One region of the Polaromonas sp. P1_G1 genome, then DNA from elsewhere that is predicted to be linked to it. Evidence: predicted binding sites of a transcription regulator. Region 1 holds the regulator's gene; each other region holds the start of a gene.

Region 1 (2,395 bases):
GTCGATGTAAATCGTGACGGTGTCGGTCGTCAGGTGCACATAGACGCGCACGTCGGGCCAGCGCGTGTCGACGCTGGGCCGCACGTCGTCGAACTTGGCGCGGAAGCGGTCGGCGATGGCGTCCTTGATCTTCAGCGCCGCGAAGTTCAGGCTCTGCAGCGGGCTGTGCTGGGCGGTGATCTCAACCTTGAAGGTCTGCTTGGGCGTGAACCAGATTTCCCAGGCCACGTTGGCGGCGGCGTTGTAAAGGTCTTGTTCACTGCGGTACTGGTTGTGCTGCAACTCGATCAGCACGCGCTGGGCCAGGCGGCTGTGCAGGTTGAGCTGCAGCGCGTCGCGCCAGGAAGCCTGCAACTGCACGCCGGCGCGCCAGGCCTTGCCCTGGATGCCGGTGACGCGCTGCACCTCGGTGGCCAGCAAGGCCTCGACGCCGGCGGCGCACGGTAAAAACAATTGGAGCTGGTTCATGTCGGACTCTTCAAAAGGGCTGCTGGAAATTCGATTATCGGGATGCAGGGCAAGGCGCACGGAGCGCAGGAACCGGAATGCACTTGGGTGCATGAGGATTCCGAGCACCGCGCAACGCCGCCATGCGCCCGAGAATCGGATTTACAGTGATTTGCGTAAATTAGCCGGCGCGATGCGCAAAGCCTCTCGGTACTTGGCCACGGTGCGGCGCGCGCATTCGATGCCCTGCTCCTTGAGCATTTCGGAAATCTGGTTGTCGCTGAGCGGCTTTTTCAGGCTCTCGGAGGAGACGAACTGCTTGATCAGCGCGCGCACGGCGGTGCTGGAAGCGTTGCCGCCGGTTTCGGTGCCCAGCGCGGAGCCGAAGAAGTATTTGAGCTCAAAAGTGCCGAAGGGCGTGCCCATGTACTTGGCGGTGGTCACGCGCGAAATCGTAGACTCATGCAGGCCCAGTTCGTCGGCGATCTCGCGCAGCACCAGCGGGCGCATGGCGAGTTCGCCGTGCGTGAAGAAGTTTTTCTGCCGCTCGACGATGGCSSTGCTCACGCGCAGGATGGTGTCAAACCGCTGCTGGATGTTCTTGATGAACCAGCGCGCCTCCTGCAGACGCTGCTGCAGCGCCTGGCCGCCCTGGCCCTTGTGCTGCTTGAGGGCGTTGGCGTAGATGTCGTGCACGCGCAGGCGCGGCATTACGTCGCCGTTGAGCGAGACCTTGAACCCCCGGCCCGACTTCACGACGATGACGTCGGGCACGATCAGGTTGCGCTCCACGTTCACGAAGCGGCGGCCGGGTTTGGGGTCGAGCCGGCCTATCACGGCAATCGCACCCCGGACGGCGGCTTCGGTGAATCCGCACAGGTGCGACAGGCGCTTCAGGTCGCGCTTGGCCAGCAGTTCCATGGGTTGCTTGCACATGGCGATGGCGGCGCGGGTCTCTTCGCAGTCTTTGCAGTCCAGCAGCTGCAGGCCCAGGCATTCGGCCAGGTTGCGCGCGCCCACGCCGGCCGGCTCCATGTGGTGCAGCAGCTTGAGCGCCATGGCAAAACGCTGCTCGAGGTCCTCAGCCTGTTCCAGGTCGTCCCCGGCCAGGCCCGCCGCGAGCGAGGCCAGGCTGTCTTCGAGGTAGCCGTCGTCGTTGAGCGACTCGATCAGGAAATGCAGGGCCGCGCGGTCTTCCTCGGACAGGCGCAGGCCCAGCGACTGGCGGTGCAAATGGTCTTGCAGCGACTCGTGGGCGCCCGTCAGGTCGGAGGCCTCGGTGTCGCCCTCGTCATTGTTGTTCTTGCGGGCCGGCGCATCACTGCCCCATTCGCTGTCGTCGGGCGTGGTCTCCACCGTGCCGTCGCCTTCCCAGCTTTCCTCGAGCTTGGGTTCGGCGCTGACTTCGGCTTCGCCTGCGGCTGAAATGCCAGCGTCCTCAGTGCCGCCGCTCGGCGACTCCGCCGCGGATTCAAACTCGCGGCTGTCCTGGCTGACCGGCGTGTTGAGGTGCTCCAGGCCGAACTCCTCGCGCACCGCGGTCTCTTCCGCCACCTCGAGAAACGGGTTTTCGTCGAGCATCTGCTCGACTTCCTGGCTCAGCTCGAGCGTCGACAGCTGCAGCAGCCGTATCGACTGCTGCAGCTGGGGCGTCAGCGCAAGGTGCTGCGAGACGCGGAGCGAGAGGCCCTGCTTCATGTCAAGGAGCTTTGATCGAAGCGCAGAAAAAGTGCGAGCAGGGGCCGCGGAACTGGCTTTGCCAGGCCGCAGGCGCCGCCCCCTCGGGGGGGAGGGAGCTACACGAAGTGAGCGACAACAGGGGGAGTGTCATCCTACATCTTGAAGTGTTCACCGAGGTACACGCGTCGCACATCGGCGTTGTTCACGATCTCGGAGGGCGTGCCCTGGGCCAGCACGTGGCCGTCGCTGATGATGTAGGCGTGGTCGC
Region 2 (2,367 bases), on a different contig from region 1:
GGCGCCCAGCAGTTTCTTCAGGCCGTTCACGCCCCAGAGGCAGGCGAAGCCGGCGACCAGGCCGATGATCAGGCCACCGCCGATGCCGACGTTGCCGGCTGCGGGGGTGATGGCCACCAGGCCGGCGACGGCGCCGGATGCGGCGCCCAGCATGGAAGCCTTGCCGCGCATCAGCGCTTCACCGACGCACCAGGCCAGCACGGCGGCTGCCGTTGCACCGAGGGTGTTGATGAAGGCCAGGGCGGCGAAGCCGTTGGCTTCCAGGGCGGAGCCGGCGTTGAAGCCGAACCAGCCGACCCACAGCAGTGCGGCGCCGACCATGGTCAGGGTCAGGCTGTGAGGCGCCATGGCTTCCTTGCCGTAGCCGATGCGTTTGCCGATGCAGAAGGCGCCAACCAGGCCGGCGACAGCGGCGTTGATGTGCACCACGGTGCCGCCCGCGAAGTCCAGGGCGCCCATTTGCCAGATGTAGCCGCCCTTGGCGCTCATGGCGTCGGCGACTTCCTTGCCGGTGTAGGCGTCAGGGCCCATCCAGAACCAGACCATGTGCGCGATAGGCGCATAGCTGAAGGTGAACCAGATAGCCATGAACAACAGCACGGCGGAGAACTTGATGCGTTCGGCGAAGGCGCCGACGATCAGCGCGCAGGTGATACCGGCGAAGGTGGCCTGGAAGGCGGCGAACACGATCTCGGGGATCACGACACCCTTGCTGAAGGTCGCGCCGTTGGCGAAGGTGCCCGCGACGTTGTCCCAGATGCCCTTCATGAAGAGCCGGTCGAAGCCGCCAAAGAAGGCGTTGCCTTCAGTGAAAGCCAGGCTGTAGCCGTAGATGAACCACAGCACGACGATCATCGAGAAGGTCACCATGACCTGCATCAACACCGACAGCATGTTCTTGCTGCGMACCAGGCCGCCGTAGAACAGCGCCAGGCCGGGCACGGTCATCATGATGACCAGCAGCGTGGAAACCATCATCCAGGCGGTGTCGCCTTTGTTGGGAACGGGTGCGGGCGCGGAGGCCGCTGCGGCGGCTGCCGGAGCTGCGGCTGCCGGGGCGGCCGCAGCCGCTGCTGCGGGCGCTGCAGGCGCTGCGGCTTCAGCCGGTTTGGCTTCCGCGGCCGAAGCGGCGGGCGCGGCGGCCGGGGCTTGCGCCATGACGGCGCCGGTGGTCAGCAGGCTCAGTCCCAGTACAAGGGAAGCGAGTATTTTTTTCATGTCTATGTTCTCTTTATATTTGGGTTGAGCGCTTACAGCGCTTCCTTGCCGGTTTCACCGGTGCGGATGCGCACGACCTGCTCGAGGTTGTAGACAAAGACCTTGCCGTCGCCGATCTTGCCGGTGCGGGCGGCGCCCTCCACCGCTTCGATCACGCGGTCGACCAGGTCGTCGGACACAGCCGCCTCGATCTTGACCTTGGGCAGGAAGTCGACGACATATTCCGCGCCGCGGTACAGCTCGGTATGCCCTTTCTGGCGGCCGAAGCCCTTGACTTCGGTCACGGTGATGCCTTGAACGCCAATGCCGGACAGCGCCTCGCGCACTTCGTCCAGCTTGAACGGTTTGATGATGGCCGTTACGAGTTTCATTTCAGGTTTCCTCCAAGGATGAATAAGGAAGCGGCCCCTCGGTGCACCGCCCCGGCTGCTCTACAGGTTTTCTGGGCGCATGAAGATCGGAGCGCTCCGGTTCAGGGATTCCGAGGGTTGCCACAACAGGTCTTCAGATTCCGCAGGGTTCAATAGCACGTACCGTGCCAAAGCAGCCTGCCTTATGGACCGTAAGCCAGCCTGTTTTCCACCCGAGGCAGTGGGCGTTCTAGAATCCAGTCAAACAATGAGCACCAAATTGGGGCGCATGTCGCGCACAACTTTGGGGCAAAACAGGGGAGTTGCTTCATGAGCTTGTCTTTAGTGCACAGCCGCGCCTTGTTGGGGCTGGAGGCGCGGCCGGTCTGCGTCGAGGTCCACCTGGCCAACGGCCTGCCCAGCTTCACGCTGGTCGGCCTGGCGGAGACCGAGGTCAAGGAGGCCCGGGAGCGCGTGCGTTCGGCTATCCAGAACACCGGCCTGGAGTTTCCGGCCAATAAAAGAATCACCGTCAACCTCGCGCCGGCCGACCTGCCCAAGGATTCCGGCCGCTTCGACCTGGCCATCGCACTGGGCATACTCGCGGCCAGCGGCCAGGTCGACGCCCGCAAGCTCGAAGGGTATGAATTCGCCGGCGAGCTCTCCCTGGGCGGCGACCTGCGGCCGGTGCGCGGCGCGCTCGCCATGAGCCTGGCGCTGGCGCGCACCGAGCGCGCCGCCGCGGGCGCCTTACCCAAGCGCGGCGCGCTCGCCATGAGCCTGGCGCTGGCGCGCACCG
Region 3 (24,637 bases), on a different contig from region 1:
GCGCCTGATGCAGCCGCCCACCAAGGCTTTTGTCAAGAACTGGCGCGTTTACCGCAGCCGTTTCATAGACCCGGTGCGCATTGAAGCCGGCCGTCGCTTCTGGCTGGAAAACCAGCAGACCCTGGAGCGCGCTGAAAAGGAATATGGCGTGCCCGCCGAGATCATCGTCGGCATCATCGGCGTGGAAACCATCTACGGCCGCGACACCGGCAGCTTTCGCGTGATGGACGCACTCACCACGCTGGCTTTCGATTTCCCGGCCAATCATCCGCGCGCCAGGGAGCGCAGCGAGTTCTTCAAGGGCGAGATCGAACAGTTCCTGACACTGCAGAGCCGGCGCGAAGCCAGCCCCTTTGACGCGCGCGGCAGCTTTGCCGGTGCCATGGGCATGCCGCAGTTCATGCCTTCGAGCTGGGTCAAGTACGCCGTCGATTTCGACGGCGACGGCAACATCGACCTCTGGAACAGCCCCGCCGACGTGATCGGCTCCGTCGCGAGCTACTTCAAGGCCTTCAACTGGCAACCCGGCATGCCCACGCACTACCCGGTCAGCTTCGACAAAAGCCGCCTCGACATGGACGCACTGATGGCGCCCGACATCCTGCCGACCTTCAGCGTCGCCAGCTTCACCGCCAAAGGCGCGGTGCTCGAAGGCCCTGCCCTGCAACACCCCGGCCCGCTCGCGCTGATCGAACTGCTCAACGGCCAGGACGCCCCGCAGTACGTCGCCGGCACCGAAAACTTCTACGCCATCACACGCTACAACTGGAGCAGCTATTACGCGATGGCGGTGATTGAGCTGGGGCGGGAAGTGGCGGCGCGGGTCAAATCAAGCACACCGTAATAGCCATTTAAATTCTGTCGCGGGATTGGCGGCTGTTTCCCTTTGAAGCCTGAAAGGCAAACATGAAGCAACTGACAACATGGGCGCTTGGACTGCTGATGACTGCGGCAGCGATGGCGCAGACGGCGCCCGCGCCGCAGACCCAGCCAACCGTACGCTGGTTTCCCATCTATGCCCGCTTCGCACCCGATGACAGCTGGGTGATCGTCAATCTTTGCAGCTACCACAACCCGCTGTATTGCCGCCTGCTGCGTTGGGAGCCGAATGGGCAAGCGCAGCCCCTGGAAGACGGCACGCCGACCACCGGGCATTGGAGCCTCATTGCCGGGCAGGACCCGGACAAGAGCTACATCTGGCCCAGCGTGTCCTGGAATGGCAAAAAGCTGGCTTATGTGCTTGCCAACTGCCCCGTCAAATCGCAGCCCGCCCCGCCAAGGGCTTCGGGCACCGTACCATCGGTTCCGCATCCATTGGAAAAGCTGGACTGCGCCTTCTACAACGGCCAGCCCGCCATGAGCGAATCCACGACCGACTTGAGTCAGGGACAACAGATTGCAGCCGTCTACAGCGCAACCAGGCCCGCCTGGCGACCCGACGATCAGGCTATCTTGTATTGGCGAACTGTCGCCAAAGTCACCTTGGCTAGCGGAAGAACCGGTGGTGTGCGTGATGTCTATGAATATGAGTTCAAGGCGCAATCAGAAACACCGAAGTTTGATCTGTTTGCCACACATATATCGTGGGGCCGTGAGACTACAGGGCCTTTTTATGCACCCGATGGGAAGACGTTTGCATTCTGTGGATACGGATTTAACTTTCCACCCGCGCTTGGACTGCAACACTTGTTCCAGTGTGTCCAGGTCAACCCTCAGAATGTTGTTGATTTCAAAGGCCTCAACCCTCTTTCCCACAACACTACGTTCCAATGGTTGATGGAAGATTGGCAGGGTACGCACTGGGTCACCAATGGAGATCAGGTACGTCTGGTCGATAAAAAAACGCTTCTTGTCACCGACGAACTTTTAAATACACGACTTCCAAACGGTCACATCGGCAATCTGACCCCCAATGACGTGAGCGTATCAAAAGAAAAAAATGCCGTTTTCGTCAATCGAACGCTTTTTAACTTGCAGCCAATTCGAAGAAGCGCTTATTGGATTGCAGATGAACGCGAGGCACCGCCGGCACCGCATCTGTCTTACTACGACGCGCAGACACGGGAAATCCGACCCGTCTTTTGGCCCAACGTCGATCAATTGAACTAAGGAATTTTTACCTCACCCTGGTTCGGCCTGGATGGACGGGTTAAGGCAAGTTCACCTTCGTTAAACGGGCCGCGCTACTCGGGCCTGATGTTTGCGCTCTTGACCAGTTTTCCCCAGCGATCCGCCTCCGACTTGATCAGGGCCGCGAACTGCTCGGGTGTACCGCCACCGAGCTCGTTGCCCTGGCCCAGCATTTGCTCCTTGATGGTCGGGTCGGCGAGCGCCTTGTTGACGGTTTCATTGAGCAACTTGATGAGGGCCGGGGGCGTACCGGCCGGTGCCACCAGCCCTTGCCAGTTCTGCACCTCGAAGCCCGGCACGCCGGCCTCGGCCATGGTGGGCACATCGGGAAACAGCGGCGAACGCGTCTTGCTGGTGATGGCCAGCGCGCGCAGCTTGCCGGCGCGGATCGAAGGTGCAGCCGAATACATCTGCTCGAACATCATGTCCACCTGGCCGCCCATCAGGTCGGTCGTGGCGGGCGCTCCACCCTTGTATGGGATGTGGGTGATGGACAGGCCGGCCAGCGACTTGAACATCTCGCCCGACAGGTGGTGCGAGCCGCCCAGGCCGCCGGAGGCAAACGACAGCTTGCCGGGGTTGGCCTTGGCGGCGGCGATGATGTCTTTCACGCTCTTGAACTGGGAACTCGCGGGCACCATCAGCACCAGCGGCCCCTTTTCGATCAGGCAGACCGGCACCAGCTCCTTGGCCGGGTCAAAGTTCATTTTCTTGAACATGGTGGGATTGACCGCCAGCGGAGCGAAATTTCCCATGCCGATGACGTAGCCGTCCGGCTTGGCATGGGCAACGGCCTCGGTACCGATGTTGCCACCTGCGCCTGGCTTGTTGTCCACGAGCACCGGCTGGTTCAGCGCCGTGGAGAGGAAACGGCCTATCTGGCGCGAGCGCTGGTCGGCATTGCCGCCTGCCGAGTATGGACAGATCAGCGTGATGGGCTTGCTGGGGTATTTGTCCTGGGCCCAGGCCAGCGAGGGCAGAGCGATGGCGACCGAAGTGGCTTGCAGGAGGTGGCGGCGTTTCATGGGGGATCCTTGTTATCAGTGGTGTTCCCCAACCTTAGTGCGCGTAGCTGTCAATCAGCTGCCAATGGGGACTGGTGGTTTCCCGTATAGGTGGTCATTTGGACCTTGGTACGCAAAACTCTGGTCAAGTGCCGCCTACCGGCAGGCGCAGCCAATAACACTCGCCGACGCCTGCAACCTCACGAACGACGAAGCCCCTTCTTTCGAGGACACGGCGCAGCTTGAGATTCGGCGTGGCGCAATGCACCGCGTGGACTCTCCACTCCACGAATGAGAGGCCTTCGCGCTTTGCAAAACGGCTCGCCAAGGCCGCCAGACTGGGTAAAGCGCCTTCGCCTCCACCATCAATGTGCGCCAGCTCCATCAAGAGCGCATTGCCGTCAATCTTGAATTTTCCAAGCATGTTGGCGCTGCCGGCCTTGAACACCAGCGGCTCGTCGCGCAGCACGATGGCCTGGAGTTCATCGGTCGGCAGGGCCAGCACCTCATCGACCGTGTACTCTTCGAGCAGAATTTGTGGCATGGCGTATTTCTATGGCTATGACGTCCGCGAAGGCCAGCGATAAGCCAGCACCGCCGCCAGCGGGTAGAAATGCTCACGCACCTCATCCAGCTGGTTGCCGCCCCACAAATACACATACTCCGCATCCACGCGAAGAAAGAAACCGACATGGCCTTTCCAGCCGCCGGGGTCTTCGCGCGACAGCACGGCGATGCAGCCGGGCACGGGTGCGGTGAGCGGTTCGCCCCACTCCAGCCATGAGCGCGCCAGCGCCGACCCGGTACCGGGAATACCGGCCTGGGCCAGCGACCAGTTGACGAACGACGAGCACCAGGAAGCCTTGTCGTCATAACCGGGGATATTGGTCAGCGCGTGGTATTCGGTGACCCGGGGATTGCTCTGGCCCAAGGGAAACGTGCGAACGCCGGCTTCAGCGAGGGCAATGGGCATCCAGGATGCTTGCTGCACGGGCGTGAAATACACCTGTCCGTGATCGAGGGAATCAGGCATTCCTATTGCTTCCCGGGTTCCTGAAAAAGCGTCCAGCTTCCATCTTTGAATAAATACAGCGCTGAAGAAACCCGCTGGCGTTCGCTGCTGGTATGCAGGTACGCGATTTTCGAGCGCAATATGTCGACCGAGCGCCAATCCGAAAGTGGTGCAAACACCAGGCCTCCCCGCTTGGGAACGCCGGCCACAATGCCTTCCGGATTTTTCTGGTTGAGTTCCGTCCAGAACGCCTTGTCGAGAAAGTAGCTGCTGTTGAGGTCGGACGAGCCGCTTTCAACCTGCATGACGTTACCGGCCAGGGGTATCGCTTTAGGAGCGCCATACACGCGGCGTATGTTGGCGATGGCAACGCGAAGCGCCTCTTCAGGTTTGCCCAGATTGAGCGCCTGCAGGTCTTTCGGCGTTGCATTGATCATTGTCGTGGGGCCGTCGAACACAAAACGGATGTGCATGTCACCCAGGTAGGCGTAGTGGGCCATTTCAAACTCCACCTCTTCTCCGCTCTTCAGCCGGGCCTTGCCCTTCCCTATGTATTCCAGCGTTTCCGATTTGCGCGCAGGCGCGCCCATGCTCTCACGAAGCACCAGCATCAGGTTTCCCGCGGACCGATCCACATCCGGAGCGGACTGGGCCGAGACCGCGATGGGGACGAAAGCCAGCAGGCAGATCAGGAAACGGCGGTTTGGCATTTTGACAATGGATGAATTCTAGATACCAACGGCTCGGGGTTTCCCTAAGGGCTCAGGCAGCATCCGCAAGCCGTGACGGGGAAAGTTCGAGGGCCAGGTATTTGGTGCCGGGAACGGGATTGAAGGTAACGGGCGCCGAAGCTTGAAAACCCAGGGATTCGTAGATGCGCTGTGCCGCAGCGAACTCAGGCAAGACATCGAGGCAGATGCGGGAGTAGCCCGCAGCCCGCGCTTCATCAAGGATGCGCTCGATGAGCCGCCGGCCAAGGTTTTCGCCTCTCGCCTCCGGCCGCACGTAGACACGCTTCATTTCACAGGTGCTTGCGTCAACGCGGCGAAGCGCGGCACACCCGACGACAGCCGGTCCTTTCCACGCGAGAAGCAGGCGGCCGTCGGGTGCCGCGTACTTTCCGGGCAAGGCAGCGAATTCCGCCTCGTAATTCTGGAAGGCAAGGCTCACGCTGGGGCTGGCGACGTACTCCCGAAGGATGGCAACGACATGCTGAAGGTCATCGGGGAAGATTGCGGGCTTGATATCGGTCATGGCGAAAGCGTACTGCATGTTTGAAAGACAAGCGCAACGGATGGGAAATGACGAAGCGCATCTTGCATGGCCGGCTCCAGGGGCACGGGCCAGGCTTGACCCGGACGTCAGCCGAATGGCGACGGACGCATCAGCGCTCCAAAGAGGAGCGTGATTGCGTCACGCCACATCACAGAAGCTCGGTGAGAGGCTGGGCGGCCCAAGACGGTATATCTTGGTAGAAGGCATGGAAACCTTCCGAAAAACTGCCGAAGTGAAGCCCATGGCTCTGCGCCAGAAGCGCCAGGCTGCGCGATGAGAAAAGGCTGATATGCCCATTGCGTGGCGAGGCGTACCACCAGGTGAGCGGCTGGCCGGCCTGGATATGCCCGTCAGACGTCAAGGTCGAGAACAGGAGCACACTCTCCGGTGACATCAGCTTCTTGAGGTTGGCCATCAACGCCCAGACGTCCGGAACATGCTCAAACACCTCAAAGGCGGTAATAAGGTCGAACTTGCCCAGCGTCTCAACCCTGAGGTCTCTGTCCACAAAGGGGTCATATGAAGTGGATGGCCAATCGATTTCGCGCAACAGCCTGGACAGCGTGCCATTGCCGCCGCCATAGTCGAGATGCCTGAGGGCGGGATGCAGATTGCCGAATCCGGCACGGAGCATGGTTGCGTTGGCTTTTGGTCGGCCTTCTATGTAACCGGGGTCGACAGCAACGTAATCATCGTTGTAGATTTTTTCCTCGAACTCCTGCAGGCTCCACGCGCAGATCTCCGGCGCGAAACAAAAAGCACAGCTCTGGCAAATTGCGTAGGTCACAGGCACGCCGGAAAGCCCCAGGGGATGGGAATTGCATGACTTGTTGAAATCAACGGGATCAAGCAGTGTGCAATTGGCACTGCAGACCGGGCAAACTGTTTTGTCTGTGTTCATGGATTTACACGTATCAAGGGAAAGGAAGACGACCTTCGCCTCTAACCGATTGGTGGCGTCGGGAAGCTATCAGTTTCCCACAACCGGTTGAATCGTGATCTCCACCGTCATGGACTCTTCGCCGCCGCCCTGGCGCACACCCTTGATGGGCGGGCAGGCGTTGTAGTCGGTTCCCATGGCCAGGCGCACGTGGCGCTGGTCGATCATGCAGCTGTGGGTCACGTCTATGCTGACCCAGCGGCGGGTGGCGACGTCCAGGCAGACGTCGCACCAGGCATGGCTGGCCAGGTCGGGTTCGTTGGCGGCGTAGAAGTAGCCGCTGACATAACGCGCCGGGTAGCCCAGGCTGCGGCAGATGGCGACCATCACGTGGGCCTGGTCCTGGCAGACGCCGGCCCCGGACTTGAAGGCTTCGAGCGCGGTGGTGGTCACGCTGGTGCTGTTCTTGCGGTAGCTCACCGCGTCGGCCACGCCTTGGCTCAGGGCCAGCAAGGCCGGCAGGCTGGCTGTTCCGTCCAGGCTTTGCGGGATAAAACGCCGGCCAAATTCAGCCAGTTCAAAGTGCGGTTCGGCCAGATGGGTGGCGCGCAAAAAGAAATACGGGTGCGGCAGAGTTTCCGGGTCGTTGAACTCGGCCACACCCAGGGTTTCGACGTCACCGGCCGCATTGACCAGACTCCAGCGCACGTTGTCGGCGTCCTTGCCGACAAAGGTGTAGGAGCTGATGGTGTTGCCGAAGGCGTCGCGCTGGGTGAACAGCTTTTCGGGCGCGCCCAGGCTCCAGTAGTCCACCGTTTGCGCCGGGCCGGACTGCGGCGTGAGCCACAGGGTTTGCAGCGCGTAGCGCAGCGGCTCGGTGTACCGGTAGTCGGTGATGTGCCTAACGTGAAGTTTCAATGCGTCGCCGGCACAAGAAATTCGCGGCTGATGTGCGCGCCTATCTCGTTGACGCGGTCCAAAAATTGGGTCAGAAAGGCGTGCAGGCCGGTGGCGAGGATTTCGTCGATGCGGGCGTACTGCAGGTCGGCGCGCAGCTTGCCGGCGCGGCGCTGGGTTTCGCTGGCGGTGTCGCTGGTCACCATGGCGAGGTTGCTCATGAGTTCGTTGAGGCAGGCCAGCAGCGAGCGCGGCATGTCGGGCCGCAAAATCAGCAGTTCGGCCACGCGCTCGGGCTTGATGACGTCGCGGTAGACCTTGCGGTAGACCTCGAAGCCGGAGACGCTGCGCAAAATCGCGCTCCAGTGGTAGAAGTCGTACTCCTGGTCTTTCTCGCCGTCGGTGCCGAGGAAGTCGTTCTGAACAGCGTGGAATTTCACGTCGACCAGGCGGGCGGTGTTGTCGGCGCGCTCCAGGAAGGTGCCCAGGCGCAGGAAGTGGAAGGCCTCGTCCTGCAGCATGGTGCCGGCCGTCACGCCGCGCGACAGGTGCGAGCGGAACTTGACCCATTCAAAGAACTGGCCGGGGTCGCGCTCGAAGTCGCCGTTGCGCAGCATGCGTATGACTTCAAGGTAAGTCTGGTTCTGGGTTTCCCAGACTTCGGTGGTCAAGGTACCGCGCACGGCGCGGGCGTTTTCGCGGGCGTTCTGCAGGCAGGAAACGATGCTTGAGGAATTTTGCTCGTCGCGCACCATGAAGTCCATGACTTCGCGCGGGTTGATGCTGTCGCCGTATTTGGCGGCATAAGAGGGCTTGAGCTCGCTGATGCTCAGCAGGCTCTGCCAGCCGCCCTGCACGACGGCGGCCGATTGCGGCAGCAGCGAGGTCTGGTAGTTGACGTCGAGCATCCGGGCGGTGTTCTCTGCGCGTTCGGTATATCGCGACATCCAGAAAAGGTGATCGGCAGTACGAGACAACATGATTACGCTCCTCCCACTTTGGACGATGACTGCGACTGCGATTGAGACTGGAACGCCACCGGCGATGACGGCCCCTCCAGAATCCAGGTGTCCTTGGTGCCGCCGCCCTGCGACGAATTGACCACCAGCGAGCCGTCTTTCAGCGCCACGCGCGTGAGGCCGCCGGGCACCATCTGCACTTCCTTGCCGCTCAGCACAAAAGGCCGCAGGTCGATGTGGCGCGGCGCGATGCCGCTTTCGACATAAGTCGGGCAGGTCGAAAGGCTTAGCGTGGGCTGGGCGATGTAGCCGGATGGGTTGGCCAGCAAGGCGGCGCGAAATTCCTCGATCTCGGCCTTGGTGGCGGCCGGGCCGACCAGCATGCCGTAGCCGCCGGCGCCGTGCACTTCCTTGACGACGAGGTCCTTGAGGTTGGCCAGCGTGTACTGCAAATCCTCGTTGTTGCGGCACATATAGGTGGGCACGTTCTTGAGGATGGGTTTTTCGCCGAGGTAGAACTCAATCATCTTGGGCACATAGGGGTAGATGGACTTGTCGTCGGCCACACCCGTGCCGATGGCGTTGCACAGCGAGACATTGCCGCTGCGGTAGACGTTGAGCAAGCCCGCGCAGCCCAGCGTGGAGTTGGGGCGGAAGGCCAGCGGGTCGAGGAAGTCGTCGTCGACGCGGCGGTAGATCACGTCGACGCGTTTGGGGCCGCGCGTGGTGCGCATGTAGACGAAGTTGTCCTTGACGAAGAGGTCCTGGCCCTCGACCAGTTCCACGCCCATCTGCTGCGCAAGGAAGGCGTGCTCGAAATAAGCCGAGTTGTACATGCCGGGCGTGAGCACCACCACCGTGGGTTCGGCCGTGGCCGGCGGCGCCATGCCGCGCAGGGTCTCGAGCAGCAGGTCGGGGTAATGGGCAACGGGCGCGACACGGTTCTGGCTGAAAAGCTCGGGGAACAGCCGCATCATCATCTTGCGGTCTTCCAGCATGTAGCTCACGCCGCTGGGCACGCGCAGGTTGTCCTCGAGCACGTAGTACTCACCCTCGCCCTGGGCATTGGGCGCGCGCACGATGTCGATGCCGCTGATGTGCGAATAGATGTTGCCGGGAACGTCGACACCCATCATCTCGGGGCGGAACTGCGCGTTCTGGAAGATCTGCTCGGACGGGATGACGCCGGCTTTGATGATTTCCTGGCCGTGGTAGACGTCATGGATGAAGCGGTTAAGCGCCGTGACGCGCTGGACCAGGCCTTTTTCCATGCTGGCCCACTCATGTGCGGGAATGATGCGCGGAATCAGGTCGAAGGGGATCAGGCGTTCGGTGCCCGCGCCGTCTTCATCTTTGGCGCCGTAGACGGCAAAGGTGATGCCGACGCGGCGGAAAATCATCTCGGCTTCGGCGCGGCGCGCCTGCATCACGTCGGCCGGCTGCTTGGCCAGCCAGCGCTGGTAGCCCTGGTAGTGTTCACGGACGCTGGATTCCGTGGCATTCATTTCATCAAACATCGGTCGGCTCATTGGCTTGATCTCCAGCAAGTTTTTGCTCAGGGCATTGTTTTGACGTAGCTTAGCAAGTTATGCGCCAAGGCGGCGCAGCTCCCAAGCATTTTTAACGTCCAGGCACATGATGCCAGTAGCGTTTGCCCTCCTCCCGCTGGCAACGCAAGGCATCCGGACGCTGGCTGTCCCACAGCGCCGCGCCGCAGGGTGCGGACTTCACAAGGTGTATGCCGCGTGCCTCGTAACGCGCCGCCACGGCCTCGGCCGGGTGGCCGAAGCGGTTGCGGTAGCCGGCCTGCGCCATGGCCCATTGCGGCCGCACGGCATCGAGGAAGGCCACAGTCGACGAGGTCTTGCTCCCGTGGTGAGGCACCAGCAGGAAGTCAGCCTTGAGGCTGGCCGGGACACTGGCGACGAGCGCGGCTTCCTGGGGCACCTCGATATCGCCCACCAGCAGGGCTGTCCGGCTGCCGTTGGAGATGCGCAGAACACAGCTCATGGCGTTGGGCTTGGCGGCCGCGCCGTAGGCCTCGGCGGCCGGGTGCAATACCTCGAACCGCACGCCATCCCATTCCCAGCGCTGGCCGGCCACACAGCGTTCAGCCTTGCGCAGGGCCTGCAACGGGTGGGTGTCTTCAATCGAACTGAGGAACCGGGCTCCCGGCTGCATCGCCAGCACGGCAGCCGCCCCGCCTATGTGGTCGATGTCGCGATGGCTGATCATGAGCACGTCCAGCCGTTCGCCGAGCGCGCGCAGCAGCGGCACCAGCACGCGGTGGCCGGCATCGCTTTCGCGCGAAAAGCGCGGGCCGGCGTCATAGAGCAGGCTGTGCCTGGCGGTACGCACCAGCACCGCATTGCCCTGCCCTATGTCGGCCGCCAGCAGTTCAAACTGCCCGGGCGCGACCCGCAGCGGCTGCCACAGCAGCACGGGCAGCAGCAGCGGAATGCCGAGCACACGCCAATGCCAGGGCAGGCGTGTGGCCAGCAAACCGCCGCCCGCCACACCCGCAGCGGCGCACCACAGCGGCGCCGCGGCCACACTGATCGAGGCCATGGGCCAGGCCGCCAGCCACTGCAGGAACAGCGCCAGCACGCTGACGCAGCCCGCCGTGGCAGCCCAGGCCGGCGCCCACAGCACGCCCAGCAGGGCCAGCGGCGTGATCAGCAAGGTCACGGCCGGAATGGCCACGGCATTGGCCAGCAGGCCGACCAGCGAGACCTGGTTGAACAGCAGCAGCGACAAAGGCGTGAGCGCGAGCGTCACCACCCATTGTTCGCGCACGGCGCGGGCCAGGCCGGCCAGCCAGCGCGGGCCGAACCGCCGCCATCCCGTCTGCGGCGTGCCCGAAGGGTCCGTCCTTTCGCCCCGCGCATGGCCTGCGCCCGCGTCCGTCGCAAACAGCACGCCGACAGCCACAAAAGAGAGCCAGAAGCCGGCCTGCATCAAGGCCCAGGGGTCCAGGGCGACCACCACGGCCATAGCCAGCAGCCAGGTCTGTGTCCACGGCCATTGCCGGCCGCCCTGGCGCAGCAGGATCACGGTGGCCAGCATCCAGATGGTTCGCTGCGCGGGCACGCCCCAGCCTGAAAACAACGCATAAAGAACCGCCAGCATGAGCCCGCCCAGTGCGCCGGCGCCGGCGGCCGGCAGTGCCAGGCACAGCCGGGACGTGAGGCGGGCGGAGCGCCGCCACAGGCCGCCGATCAGCAGCGAGGCGGCCCAGGCGAACATCGTGACGTGCAGGCCGGAAATGCTCATCAAATGCGCCACGCCCGTGGCACGAAAAACGTCCCAGTCGGCCCGCTCAATGGCGTTCTGGTCGCCGACCACCAGCGCGGCGATGATGCCGGCCCACTGGCGGTTCTCCACACGCGCGAAAATTTTCTCGCGCACCACCTGCCGGGCTTGCTCCACAGGGTACCGCCAGCTGCTGGAAAGTTTTTCGGGTGGCGCGTCATGCACGCCGGCACGCACATAGCCGGTGGCCTGTATGCCCTGCTCCCACAGCCACAGCTCGTAGTCGAAGCCGTGCGGGTTGCTGTTGCCGTGCGGCGCCTTGAGCCGCACCGTCATGCGCCAGCGTTCGCCGGCGCGCAGGGCCTGCGGCTGGCGCTGCAGGGTCAGCGCCGCTTCGAAGGGGTCCGCATCCTGGGCCAGGGGGCGAGGCTCGCGCCCGGCAAAGCCCGAATACCAGCCCAACAGGATTTGTGGCGGCAGGGTGAGCTTGCGGCCGTCCAGGCGGGCGGACTCAATACCAAGGCGAAATCGGAGGCCGTCCTCGCCGGGCTGCGGCATGGCCAACACGCTGCCCGTGACCTCAATGTCGCGGCCTTCCAGGGCCGGATCCAGCGCCGTGGACTGGAAAACGCAGGCCCGCCAGCCGGCCGAGCCCCATCCCAGCAACGCCGCCAGGGCAAACGCGGACATCACCCTGCCCCAGGGTGGCTTTATCGCGCGCCTGCCAAAACGCCACAAAAGCCCGGCCGCCGCGACAGCCAGCACGGAACACAGGACATAGCCTGGCTGCGGCCATAACGCGGATTGCTGCAATTGCAGGGCTACGCCCGAGATGAAACCGGCCAAAACAGGCCCCGGACTCACAGCGTATGGCCGTGGCACCGTGAATACAGCTGGCTCCAAAGCTGCCTCCCCTTCTTTTTTTGCTTTTTTAGGAAGCTGTTTAACGGGAGGCCCAGGCAAAGCGCCGACAGCAAGCCATGCAAACTCCGCATATGGCGCAGCTCTTGCTTTCAGAAATGCCGTCAAATCCGGGTAAGCTGTCTACGCGTCCTAATGTCCAGGCTGCATGATGTGGCGGCCTGTGATGGGTTTATTTTTCCGGCGGTGTGCCACGCCCTGTTATTTTTTTAAGCGAGGTTGCCTTGTCCATCCACGTTGCCCTGAGCCACATCACCCACTACAAATACGACCGGCTGGTGAAACTCGGCCCCCAGGTGGTCCGCCTGCGGCCCGCGCCGCACAGCCGCACGCAAGTGCTGTCTTATTCCCTCAAGGTCGAGCCCGCCGGGCATTTCATCAACTGGCAGCAGGACCCGTTTGCCAACTACCAAGCCCGCCTGGTGTTTCCCGAGCCGACACGCGAGTTCAAGGTCACGGTGGACCTGGTTGTCGAGATGGCGGTGTTCAACCCCTTTGATTTCTTCCTGGAACCGGCCGCCGAGGAGTTCCCCTTCACCTACAACGCGCTGCAGGCCCGCGAACTCGCCCCTTACCTGGCGACCCAGCCGGCGACACCGCTGCTCAAGCGCTACCTCGAAAAAATCGACCGCACACCCAAACGCACCATCGACTTCCTGGTGGGCCTGAACCAGGGCCTGCAGTCGGACATCAAGTACTCGATCCGCATGGAGCCGGGCGTGCAGACGCCCGAAGAGACCCTGCGCCTGGCCTGCGGCTCCTGCCGAGACACCGGCTGGCTGCTGGTGCAGCTGCTGCGCCACATGGGCCTGGCCGCGCGTTTTGTCTCGGGCTACCTGATCCAGCTCAAGGCCGACGTCAAATCCATCGACGGCCCCAGCGGCGCCGAAGCCGACTTCACCGACCTGCACGCCTGGTGCGAAGTCTTTCTGCCCGGCGCCGGCTGGGTGGGCCTGGACCCGACCTCGGGCCTGATGGCCGGCGAAGGCCACATCCCGCTGGCCTGCACACCCGAGCCGTCGAGCGCCGCGCCCGTCGAAGGCGGTGTCGACAAATCCGAAGTCGAGTTCGAGCACCACATGGCGGTGCAGCGCATCTACGAATCGCCGCGCGTGACCAAACCCTATACCGAGGAGCAGTGGCAGGAGGTGCTGGCGCTCGGCGAGAAGGTCGACCAGGACCTGGCGGCCGGGGACGTGCGCCTGACCATGGGCGGCGAGCCGACCTTTGTGGCCACCACCGACCGCGACGCGGCCGAGTGGAACATCGACGCGCTGGGCCCGACCAAGCGCGGCTATGCGACCGAACTCGTGCAGAAGCTGCGCGCCGAATACGGCGAAGGCGGCTTCCTGCATTTCGGCCAGGGCAAGTGGTACCCGGGCGAGCAGCTGCCCCGCTGGGCGCTGAGCATCTTCTGGCGCAAGGACGGCCAGCCGATCTGGCAGAACCCCGAACTGTTCGCCGACGAGCGCCAGCCTTGCAACTACACCAGCGCCGACGCGCAGCGTTTTGTGCAGACGCTGGCGGGCAAGCTGGGGCTGGCCACCACTTACATCACGCCGGGCTATGAGGACACCTGGTATTACCTCTGGCGCGAGCGCCGGCTGCCGGTCAATGTCGACCCCTTTGATTCGAAGCTGGACGACGCCATGGAGCGCGAGCGCCTGCGCCGCGTCTTCATGCAAGGCCTGGATTCCGTCGTAGGTTATGTGCTGCCGCTGCAGACCAAGGAGCAGCTCAAGCAGAGAAACGCCGGCGCTTCGCCTTCGCTGGCCGGCCCGAAATGGACCACCGGCCCCTGGTTCTTCCGCGAAGAACGCATGTATTTGATGCCGGGCGACTCGCCCATGGGTTACCGCCTGCCGCTGGATTCCGTGCCCTGGGTGTCCAAGACCGACTATCCCTACATGATCGAGGCCGACCCGTTCGCGCCGCGGCAAGACCTGCCGGCCGCTTCGGCCCTGGCCGCGCGCTACAACGGCAGCTTCAGCGCGGCCCGCGGCGCGACGCCGGTGGCGCCCTCCGCGGGCGGCAGTGCCAGTTCACTCGCGCAGTACATGGCGCGCTACATGGCCGGCAATACAGCACTGACGCAGGCCAGCCGCATCCTGCAGTTCCGCCCGCTGGGCAACAACGGCACGAACGGCGCCCAAGGCGCGGACGGCAAACCGGCCGGCACCTCGCCCGAGGCGGCCGCGCCCCAGGACGACCGCGCGCCCAAGCCTTTTGAATCAGCCGCCTGGCTGACACGCACCGCGCTGTGCGTCGAAGTACGCGACCCGCAGCGCGCCAACGGCCCCAAGGACAAACCCAAGGCCGACCCCGACAGCAAGGCCAACAAATCAGGCCGCGGCGAAACCGGCGCGATCTACGTCTTCATGCCGCCCATGGAGCGGCTCGAAGACTACCTGGACCTGCTGGCCGCCGTGGAAGCCACGGCGCAGTCGCTGGGCGTGAGCATCGTGCTCGAAGGCTACCCGCCGCCGCGCGACCCGCGCCTGAAAATGCTGCAGGTCACGCCGGATCCGGGCGTCATCGAGGTCAACATCCACCCGGCCTACAACTGGGGCGAGCTGGTGGAGCACACCGAGTTCCTCTACAAGATCGCGCACGAGACGCGCCTGTCGGCCGAAAAGTTCATGACCGACGGCCGGCACACCGGCACCGGCGGCGGCAACCATTTCGTGCTGGGCGGCGCCACGCCGGCCGACAGCCCCTTCCTGCGCAAACCCGAGGTGCTGGGCAGCCTGATCGCCTACTGGCACAACCATCCTTCGCTGAGCTATTTGTTCTCGGGCATGTTCATAGGCCCGACCAGCCAGGCCCCGCGTGTGGACGAAGCCCGCAACGACCAGCTCTACGAACTCGAGATCGCCTTGCGCGAGATCGAAAACAACCGCAAGAAATACGGCGCCGACATGCCGCCCTGGCTGGTGGACCGCACCTTGCGCAACATCCTGGTCGACGTCACCGGCAACACGCACCGCAGCGAGTTCTGCATCGACAAGATGTATTCGCCCGATTCCGCCACCGGACGCCTGGGCCTGCTGGAGCTGCGCGCCTTTGAGATGCCGCCGCATGCGCGCATGAGCATCGCCCAGCAGCTGCTGCTGCGCGCGCTGGTGGCGCGCTTCTGGAACAAGCCCTACCACGGCCGCGTCACGCGCTGGGGCACAGAGCTGCACGACCGCTTCCTGCTGCCCGGCTTTATCCGCATGGACTTTGAAGACGTGCTGACCGAGTTGCGCGAAGCCGGCTACCCCTTCGACATGGCCTGGTTCGAGCCGCATTTCGAGTTCCGCTTCCCGCTGATAGGCCAGGTCAAGTCCAACAGCATCGAGCTGACGCTGCGCAGCGCGCTCGAGCCCTGGCATGTGATGGGCGAGGAAGGCTCGGCCGGCGGCACCGTGCGCTACGTCGATTCGTCGCTGGAACGCGTCGAGGTGCACGTCACCGGCCTCAACGACAACCGCTACGTGGTCACCGTCAACGGCCGCGCGCTGCCGCTGCAAAGCACGGGCCGCGTCGGCGAATACGTGGCCGGCGTGCGCTACAAGGCCTGGAACCCGCCGTCGGCCCTGCACCCGTCCATCGGCGTGCATGCGCCGCTGACCTTCGACATCGTCGACACCTGGATGGAACGCTCGCTGGGCGGCTGCCAATACCACGTGGCCCACCCGGGCGGGCGCAGCTATGACACCTTGCCGGTCAATTCGTACGAGGCCGAAAGCCGCCGCCTCACGCGCTTTTTCCGCATGGGCCACACGCCGGGCAAGATGCGCGTGGCGCCGGCGCAGCCGAGCCGGGAGTTCCCGTTTACGCTGGACCTGCGTTGAGGGCGGCCGGGGGCCCTTCCCCGGCGCCTATCAGCCTGTCTTATGGCTGCAACAATTGCATGCGCAAGCGGCATAAATAGCCAATTTGGCCGGGAATCAGCCCTTCATTGAGGCTTTACGCCTCAGGGCCGCAGGCATACTTGCAGCACGTGGAAAATAACACCCAGTCACTTTTTGCCGCCCAGGCGCTCGAATCCCCCTGCGCCCTGGCCGCCGCGCTGGCGCCGCATGCGGCAGCCGGCCATTTCGACGAGTTGCGAGGCCGTGTCTCCGAAGGCCCCGCGCCCGTGGAAGCGGCCGCGCCGGCCCAGCCCGCCTTGCGCGCGGCCGGCAGCGCCCCCGAAGCCGCTCCCACCCAGCCTGAGGCTCCCGCTGCAGCCACTGACGACAGCCTGTCGCCCGACTGGGCGCGTTTTTTCAACTTCCTGGGCACCGACGGTTTTTACGACCTGAACCACCGCACCGCCAACCTGCGCCGCCAGATCCGCGACAACGGCGTGACCTACAACGTCTATGCCGACGCCAACGGCCCGCAGCGGCCCTGGGCGCTGGACCTCTTCCCCATGATGGTCTCGGCCGGCGACTGGGCGCAGATCGAGGCCGGCATCCAGCAGCGCGCCCGCCTGCTGGACCGTGTCATGGCCGACATCTACGGCCCGCAGGAACTGCTCTCCAAAGGCCTTTTGCCCAGTGCACTGGTGCATGCCCACCCGGGCTACCTGCGCGGCATGCAGGGCGTGCAGCCGGCTGGCGGCACCTACCTTCACATTGCCGCCTTCGACATCGCCCACGGCCCCGACGGCCACTGGTCGGTGGTCTCGCAGCGCACGCAAGCGCCTTCCGGCCTGGGCTACCTGCTGGAAAACCGCCTCACCATCTCGCTGCTGTTCCCCGAGGCCTTCCGCGAAATGCAGGTCGAGCGTCTGGGCGCTTCGTACAAGGCGCTGGTCGACGGTCTCAAGGCCATGAGCCCGGCCGACGGTAGCGAGGAAAGCCGCGTGGTGCTGCTGACCCCGGGGCCTTACAACGAAACCTATTTCGAGCACGCCTACCTCGCGCGCTTCCTGGGCCTGACGCTGGTCGAGGGCAGCGACCTGCTGGTGCGCGACGACAGGCTTTACCTGAAGACCCTGCGCGGCCTGGAGCCGGTGCACGGGCTGCTCAAGCGCCTGGACGACGAATTCCTCGACCCGCTGGAGCTGCGGTCCGATTCCACGCTGGGCGTGCCCGGCCTGCTGCAGGTGATACGCGCGGGCAACGTGCTGGTGGTCAACACGCCGGGCTCGGCTTTCCTTGAATCCAGCGCGCTGCTGGGCTTTCTGCCGGCGCTGTCGGAACACCTGCTCGGTGAAACCCTGGCCTTGCCCTCGCTGGCCACCTGGTGGTGCGGCGAGCAGGCCGTCATGCAGGACGTGCTGGGTCAGCTTAAGAACTGCGTGATCAAGCCGACCTACCCCGGCTCGGGCATGGAGTCGGTGATAGGCCATACGCTGTCGCGCCGCGCGCTCGACGAATGGGCCGGCCGCATCGTGCGCCGCGGCGAAGACTACACGGTGCAGGCCTACCTGCCGCTGCCGCAGACCCCCACCTGGCAGGGTGAGCGGATTTCCCCGCGCTCGGCCATGCTGCGCGTGTTCGCCGTGGCCGACGGCAAGGGCTCCTGGCAGGTGCTGCCGGGCGGCCTGGCGCGGCTGGCCGGCAAGAACGAGAACATGTCTTCCATGCAGCACGGCGGCAGCAGCGCCGACGTGTGGGTGCTGGGCGATACTTCCGCGGCCAGGGCCGGGCATGCCGCCCCGCGCGCCGAGCAGCCCGCGCCGGCCTGGGCCGCGGCGCCGCTGCGCCACCGCCCACCGGTTACCAGCCGTGCGGCCGAAAATCTTTTCTGGCTGGGCCGCTACACCGAGCGCGCCGAAAACTCCACGCGCCTGGCGCAGATCACGCTGCAATGCCTGGGCGGCGAAGACCAGACCTCGCAGCCGCTGCTGGCCTGGCTGACCAGCATGGCCGTCGGCAATGCGCTGGTGCTCGACAGCGTGCCGCCGGCCACGCAGGCGCGCCGGGTCTTTGAACGCGCCTTGATCGCCAACCTGGCCGACACCGAACAGGCCGCCAGCGTGGGCTACAACCTGCGCGCGCTCAAGAGCGCGGCTTCGGCCGTGCGCGAACGCCTGTCGCAGGAACAGTGGCACATGATCGTGCGCACCGAGGCTGATTTTTTCCAGCGTTGCTCGATTTTCAGCAGCGTGGGCCAGTCGCAGACACAAAGCCAGGGCGGGCAAAGCCAGCAGCAGACCAGCCAGTACCTGCTCGAATACTCCTCCGTCGAGGCGCTGCGCGCGCTCGAATCGGCCAGCGGTTTCCTCTCGGCCATGACGGGCGCGCAGACCGACCGCATGACGCGCGACGACGGCTGGCGCCTGCTCAGCATGGGCCGGCTCATCGAGCGGCTCAACACCCTGGCCGGTGCGCTGGTGCGCGGTTTTGAAACCGGCTCGGTGTTCGAGGAAGGCGGCTTCAACGCCATGGTGGCGCTGTTCGACAGCACCATCACCTTCCACGCGCAATACCAGCAGCGCCGCGACATCCCGGCCCTGCTCGACCTGCTGGTACTTGACCGCGACAACCCGCGCTCACTGGGCTGGGTGGTGCAGACCCTGCGCGGCCGCCTGGCCAAGCTGGCCGGCAGCGCGCCGGGCGACATGCCAGAGCTTGCGATGGAACTGCCCGATCCCGGCAGCTGGGCCCTGGCCGACCTGTGCGCGGACATGCAGACCGAAGGCGACGGCGAGGGCCAGTGCCATGACGGCCGCCTGGTCGAGCTGCTGCGGCAATGCTGCGATGCCGCGCTGGACCTGTCGGACACCCTGAGCCGCCGCTACTTCAGCCACGCGGCCTCCGGCAGCCAGAGCCTGGGCGCCTGAGCGCCGGGACAAGCGAGTCATTCCATGCTGCTGCACGTCGTCCACGAAACCCGTTACCGCTATGCGCCGGCGGTGGAAAACGCCCACCACGTGGTGCACCTCAAGCCCGCCAGCCGCAACGGCCAGAGCCTGCTGAGCTATGCCTTGCACGTCGATCCGGCGCCCGTGCAGTTACGCGAGACCGTGGACGTCTACGGCAACACGCGCAGCTATTTTTCGCTGCAGGCGGCGCATGAAAGCCTGACCGTGGTGGCCGACAGCGTGGTCTCCACCTCGGCCCTCAACCCGCTGCAGTCCGAGGCCTCGCTGGCCGGTGGCCAGGCGGCGTCGCCGCCCTGGGAGCAGGCGCGCGAGCAGTTCCGCTACCGCGCCGGCGCGGCCTACGACAGCGCCTCCGAATTCCTGTTCGCTTCGCCCTATGTGCCGCGCGACGAGGCCTTCGTCGAGTTCGCGCGCCCCAGCTTCCTGCCGGGCCGGCCGCTGCCCGAAGCGGCGCGCGACCTGATGGAGCGCATCCACCACACCATGGCCTATGAGAGCGAAAGCACCGAGGTCAACACGCCGGCGCTCGAGGCGCTCAAACAAGGCAAAGGCGTGTGCCAGGATTTCGCCCACATCATGGTGGCCTGCTGCCGCGCCATGGGCCTGCCGGCGCGCTATGTGAGCGGCTATCTGCTGACCAGCCCACCGCCCGGCCAGCCGCGCCTGGTTGGCAGCGACGCCTCCCACGCCTGGGCCTCGGTCTACTGCCCGGGCCTGGGCACCTGGCTGGATTTCGACCCCACCAACAACCGCGCGCCGGGCGAAGACTACGTCACGCTGGCCACAGGCCGCGATTTCCTCGACGTCTCGCCCATGCGCGGCGTGATACGCGGCGGGGCGCAGCACATCCTCGACGTCGCCGTGACGGTGGAGCCGCTGCCAGAGACCGAAGTCCAGTCCCTTACGACGGGGAACTGAGCGCGGCGTCACCCAGCAGAGAGCCCTCGGGCAGGCTGCCCACCAGCCGGCGCCGGCACAGGCCGACAAACTCCTGCGCCGCGCCCGACTGGGCCTGCAGCGGCTTGAAGGCCAGCAAGGCGCGAAACGATACATCGGCCGCGAGCGGCACGCTGCGCAGGCCCAGCGCCAGGTATTCACGCGCCACCAGCGGATTCGTCACGGCCAGCCCGGCGCCGGCGAGCACCAGCGCGCATTGCGTCGCGCTGTACGGCGTTTCAATCACAAAGCGCGCCTGCACGCCGGCCTGCGCGAGTGCCGCTTCCAGGCGCCGCTGCGCCGGGTCGGACGCCGACAGGCCCACCAGTGGCACCTCCTGCAGGTCCTGCGGATGCAGCAGCTGCTTGCGCGCCAGCGGATGGGCGGCCGGCATGATGCAGACGGCGGGCGCCTGGTAGAACAGCGAAGACACCAGGCCGCTGGTGTCGGCCTCGTCGCCGAGGAAGGCCAGGTCCACCGCCCCCTGGAACAAGGCTTCGCGCAGCACCTTGGAACTGTCGACCAGCAGCAGGCAGCGCGTGCGCGGGTAGCTGCGCTGGAATTCTGCCAAAGCCCAGGGCATGACGCTGGCGGCCATGGCGTGCAGCGAACCTATGCGCAGCACGGTGTCTTCGTGCGACTGCAGCGCCACGATTTTTCGCTGCACGGCTTCCAGGCCTTCGTAGACCCGCTCCACCTCTTCCATCAGCGCGTGGGCTTCGGGCGTGGGCGTGAGCTTGCCCTTGGGCCGGTCAAACAGCTTGAGGCCGGCGCGCGCCTCCAGCTGTTGCAGCAGCTGCGTGACGGCCGGCTGGCTCACGTGCAAAGCCGCGGCCGCGCGGTTGGCCGTGCCCAGGCGCATGACCATGCGGAACACTTCAATCTGGCGTGCGCTTGCTTCGGCCATGGCGACTCCCTATAAGTTTTACTTATTCTAAATCGCCATGAAGTGCTGCACGGAAGCGCCAAGCCTTCATACCATTGGCCGCATGAACTCCTTCGTTTCCGTATCCTCCACGGCATCTCCCGTAGTGACCCGAAATCCGCACCTCTCCGGGCTGCGCTGCATCCATTGCGCTCGCGACTACCCCTTGCAGGATCTGCCGGCCGGCTGCCCACACTGCGCAGCGGCAGGCACGCCGGCGAGCCTGGAGGCGGTCTATGCCGAACTGCCCAAAACCCTTAAAACTGCCAGCGCAGGTTATAAGTGGGGCGCTTGGCTGCCCTACACCCAGGGCGTTTCCCTGGGCGAAGGCGGCACGCCCTGCCTGGAGCTGCCGCGCCTGGCGCGCACTTTCGGCCTGCGGCAGCTGTCGGCCAAGCACGAGGGCATGAACCCCACGGGCTCGCACAAGGACCGCATGTCGGCCCAGGCCGTGAGCCGCGCGCTGGACGTGGGCGCGCAGACCGTGGTGCTGGCCTCCAGCGGCAACGCGGCGGTGTCGGCCGCGGCGTATTGCGCGGCCGCCGGCCTGGCCTGCGAAGTCGCCACCTACCACGACATGCCCGAGCCCTATGCGCGCGCGCTGCACCGCCTGGGCGCCAACCGCCTGAGCTTCGAGCGCGGCTTCGGCCGCTGGGAACATCTGCGCCGCCGCGTCGAGCAGGACGGCGCCTTCGCGCTGACGAACTACAGCGTGCCCGCCGTCGGCAGCCCAGCCTTCGGCGTCGAGGGCTACCGCGCTGTGGCGCTCGAATGTGCGGCCGATGGCTGTGTCCCCGACCACGTGCTGGTGCCCACGGCGCGCGGCGATTTGCTCTGGGGCCTTTACAGCGGGTTTCGCGACCTGCTGCAGGCCGGGCTGGTCGCGCGCATGCCGCGCCTCTGGGCGGTCGAGCCTTTCCCGCGCCTGGCCCGCGTGCTGGGCGGCGAATCGCCGCAGTCCGAATTCACCGGCCAGACCGCGCAGTTTTCCATCGCGGGCAGCACCGTCACCTTGCAGCAGGCGCTGGCCGTGCGGCATTCGAACGGCGGTGCGGTGGTGGTCGACGACGCCGGGGCCGTGGAAGGCAGCAGGCAGCTGGGCGCGCAAGGCCTGTGGGTGGAACTGTGCGCGGGTGCCTGCCTGGGCGCGCTGGCGCAGTTGCGCGCGCGCGGCGAAATCGCGCCTTCCGAGCACGCCCTGCTGCTGCTGACCGCCAAGGGTGACCGCGACACCTTGGACACCTTGCCTTGACCTCTCCGATTCCCCCAACTCCCCTGAACCGACACCCCAGACCGCAAAGGATTTCCCCATGAAGACCCGACTGCTCACCACCCTGCTTCTGGCTGGCGCCGCCTTGATCAGCGCAAGCGCCCACGCCGCCTACCCCGACAAGCCCCTGCGCCTCATCGTGCCCTGGGCGCCCGGCGGCAGCACGGACGCGATCGCGCGCGCCATCGCGCAGCGCATGGGCGAGACCATGGGCCAGACCGTGGTGGTGGACAACCGCTCCGGCGCCTCGGGCCGCATAGGCACCGAGGCCGCGGCCAAGGCTGCGCCCGACGGCTATACCTTCGCCATCGTCGAGTTGCCGCATGCGATCGCGCCGGCCGTGTTCAACAAGATGCCTTATGACCTGCTGCGCGACTTCACGCCGGTTTCCATGGTCGGCACCTCACCGCTGATGCTGTTCGCCGGCCCGCAATACAAGAACGGCGACATCAAGGGTTTCCTCAAAAACCACCGCAACAGCAAGGTGCCGCTGGCCCTGGCCCACAGCGGCAACGGCTCCATCAGCCATCTGTCGAGCGAGCTGTTCGCCACCGCCACCGGCGTCAGGGTCAATGCGATTCCCTACCGCGGCTCGGCGCCGGCGCTCACCGACGTCGCGGCCGGCCAGGTGGATGCGCATTTCGCCACGCTGGCCAGCGCCAGCTCGCTGTTGGGCGCGAACAGGATTTCGGCCCTGGTGGTGACCGGCAACACGCGCTTGGCCTCGCTGCCCGACGTTCCCACCGCGCGTGAGGCCGGCATGGAAGGCATGCAGTTCAACCAGTGGTGGGCCTTGGTGGCGCCAGCCACCACGCCCATCGAGATCGTCGAGCGACTGCGCAACGAAGCCGTCGCGGCGCTGGCCCACCCGTCGACGCGCGAGCGACTCACCACGCTGGGCATAGACCTCAAGGGTTCGAGCCGCGACGAGTTGCGCGCCTTCATGCGCAGCGAAGTGGACCGCTGGGGCGCCGTGGTGCGCAAGGCCGGCATCAAGCCCGAATAAGCCCCCGCCCTGCATCACTTCCTTTCATGCCGCTACAGGCCGGCCCGTTGGCGGGCCCGCCCTACAATTCCCTGCACCACCCCGCCTGCGGGAACCGCCTTCAACCAAAGGGAAACACCATGAGCGCCTACGACAAGCTGAAAGCACTGAACATCACCCTGCCCCCCGTGGCGATCCCCGTCGCGGCCTACCTGCCTTTTGTGCAGACCGGCAAGCTGGTGTTCCTGAGCGGCCACATCGCCAAAAAAGACGGCAAACCCTTGGTCGGCCAGCTCGGCAAAAACATGACGACCGAAGAAGGCAAGGCGGCCGCGCGTTCGGTCGCCATCGACCTGATGGGCACGCTGGAAGCCGCCGTCGGCCTGGGCAAGGTCAAGCGCATCGTCAAGCTCATGAGCCTCGTCAATTCGACCGGCGACTACACCGAGCAGCACCTGGTGACCAACGGCGCGAGTGAACTGTTCGCCGAAGTTTTCGGCGATGCCGGCAAGCATGCGCGCAGCGCGTTTGGCGTGGCACAGGTGCCCATGGGTGCTTGTGTGGAGATCGACCTGGTCGCTGAAGTGGAATGAGTCCCGGAACGCCACCTCTCTACCAGTTCCGCTACTTTTTCAGCTCCGGTTCGGGCATTTGCCTGTGGGGTTTGAACCCTGAAGCGATCGAGCGGTATGGCTACGCAGTCGATCTGAAAGATTTGAAGCTCGAAGAGAACCTGCTGCGACGAGGATGGCATTTGTTGGCGTGGTTTGATACAGCTCTTGACTGGAGTTATCCGGGGAACCCTTCTCCCTGGACGAAAGAAGAGTCGCAGCGATTCGACGACTATGCGCAACGCTTCCTGTCTGATGTTCGGCAGGCACTCGGTACAGGCTTCGAAATTCGCGATGAGTCGAAAACGGCTGCGCAGACACGCTGACCTCCTGACCGTAGAACTGGAATGGCCAAAGACCTTTTGGCTGACGACCTGACACAAGCTTGCCTAGAATGACCAGGTTCCGGCCATTTCGCCGGGGCAGCGTTCTCAGGGCGGGGTGAAATTCCCCACCGGCGGTGTTTGCAGGCAACTGCATCAGCCCGCGAGCGCCCGCGCCTCCTCACCGGGGGGCGCGGGGTCAGCAGATTCGGTTCAACTCCGAAGCCGACGGTCACAGTCCGGATGAAAGAGAGCGCGATGCAAACGGCTGTGCCGTGGGCGGCGTTTGCCGGTGTGGAGTTCTTCCGCCCCGGCGGCCGTATGCCTGCGCGCCGGCCGCAGGCTCGTGCGCCCTGATTCTGGTAATACCTACAGAGGCCATCCATGAGTCAGACAAACAGTTCAGTTGCTTCCCCTTCCGCCATCTATTCCGGTGGCGCTCCCAAGGCGCGTTT

The links. The regulator sigma-54, encoded in region 1, starts transcription at its own class of promoters, with help from an activator protein. The targets are predictions, from matches to a motif close to TGGCANGNAANCTGCTTT.
Region 2: the regulator sigma-54 is predicted to act here: its motif matches at 1,742-1,759, upstream of glnK (P-II family nitrogen regulator).
Region 3: the regulator sigma-54 is predicted to act here: its motif matches at 12,406-12,423, upstream of AC1D1Y_RS16685 (transglutaminase family protein).

Annotation. Positions count from the first base shown of each region.
Region 1 is NZ_JBFUBU010000037.1:19,030-21,424, forward strand. It holds gene AC1D1Y_RS18255 (THUMP domain-containing class I SAM-dependent RNA methyltransferase) at 1-468, opposite strand, end outside; gene AC1D1Y_RS18260 (RNA polymerase factor sigma-54) at 610-2,145, opposite strand; gene lptB (LPS export ABC transporter ATP-binding protein) at 2,280-2,395, opposite strand, start outside.
Region 2 is NZ_JBFUBU010000016.1:31-2,397, reverse strand. It holds gene AC1D1Y_RS10000 (ammonium transporter) at 1-1,218, opposite strand, end outside; gene glnK (P-II family nitrogen regulator) at 1,251-1,589, opposite strand; partial or broken gene AC1D1Y_RS09990 (magnesium chelatase domain-containing protein) at 1,899-2,367, shown strand, end outside.
Region 3 is NZ_JBFUBU010000031.1:27,879-52,515, reverse strand. It holds gene mltB (lytic murein transglycosylase B) at 1-844, shown strand, start outside; gene AC1D1Y_RS16740 (hypothetical protein) at 907-2,109, shown strand; gene AC1D1Y_RS16735 (Bug family tripartite tricarboxylate transporter substrate binding protein) at 2,184-3,155, opposite strand; gene AC1D1Y_RS16730 (hypothetical protein) at 3,280-3,678, opposite strand; gene AC1D1Y_RS16725 (TIGR02594 family protein) at 3,694-4,167, opposite strand; gene AC1D1Y_RS16720 (DUF1444 domain-containing protein) at 4,170-4,856, opposite strand; gene AC1D1Y_RS16715 (GNAT family N-acetyltransferase) at 4,909-5,400, opposite strand; gene AC1D1Y_RS16710 (class I SAM-dependent methyltransferase) at 5,570-6,322, opposite strand; gene AC1D1Y_RS16705 (transglutaminase family protein) at 6,392-7,219, opposite strand; gene AC1D1Y_RS16700 (alpha-E domain-containing protein) at 7,216-8,178, opposite strand; gene AC1D1Y_RS16695 (circularly permuted type 2 ATP-grasp protein) at 8,181-9,686, opposite strand; gene AC1D1Y_RS16690 (DNA internalization-related competence protein ComEC/Rec2) at 9,778-12,273, opposite strand; gene AC1D1Y_RS16685 (transglutaminase family protein) at 12,555-16,166, shown strand; gene AC1D1Y_RS16680 (circularly permuted type 2 ATP-grasp protein) at 16,316-19,090, shown strand; gene AC1D1Y_RS16675 (transglutaminase family protein) at 19,115-20,050, shown strand; gene AC1D1Y_RS16670 (LysR substrate-binding domain-containing protein) at 20,034-20,975, opposite strand; gene AC1D1Y_RS16665 (pyridoxal-phosphate dependent enzyme) at 21,058-22,245, shown strand; gene AC1D1Y_RS16660 (tripartite tricarboxylate transporter substrate binding protein) at 22,304-23,269, shown strand; gene AC1D1Y_RS16655 (RidA family protein) at 23,389-23,841, shown strand; gene AC1D1Y_RS16650 (hypothetical protein) at 23,838-24,185, shown strand; FMN riboswitch at 24,283-24,441, shown strand; gene AC1D1Y_RS16645 (6,7-dimethyl-8-ribityllumazine synthase) at 24,567-24,637, shown strand, end outside.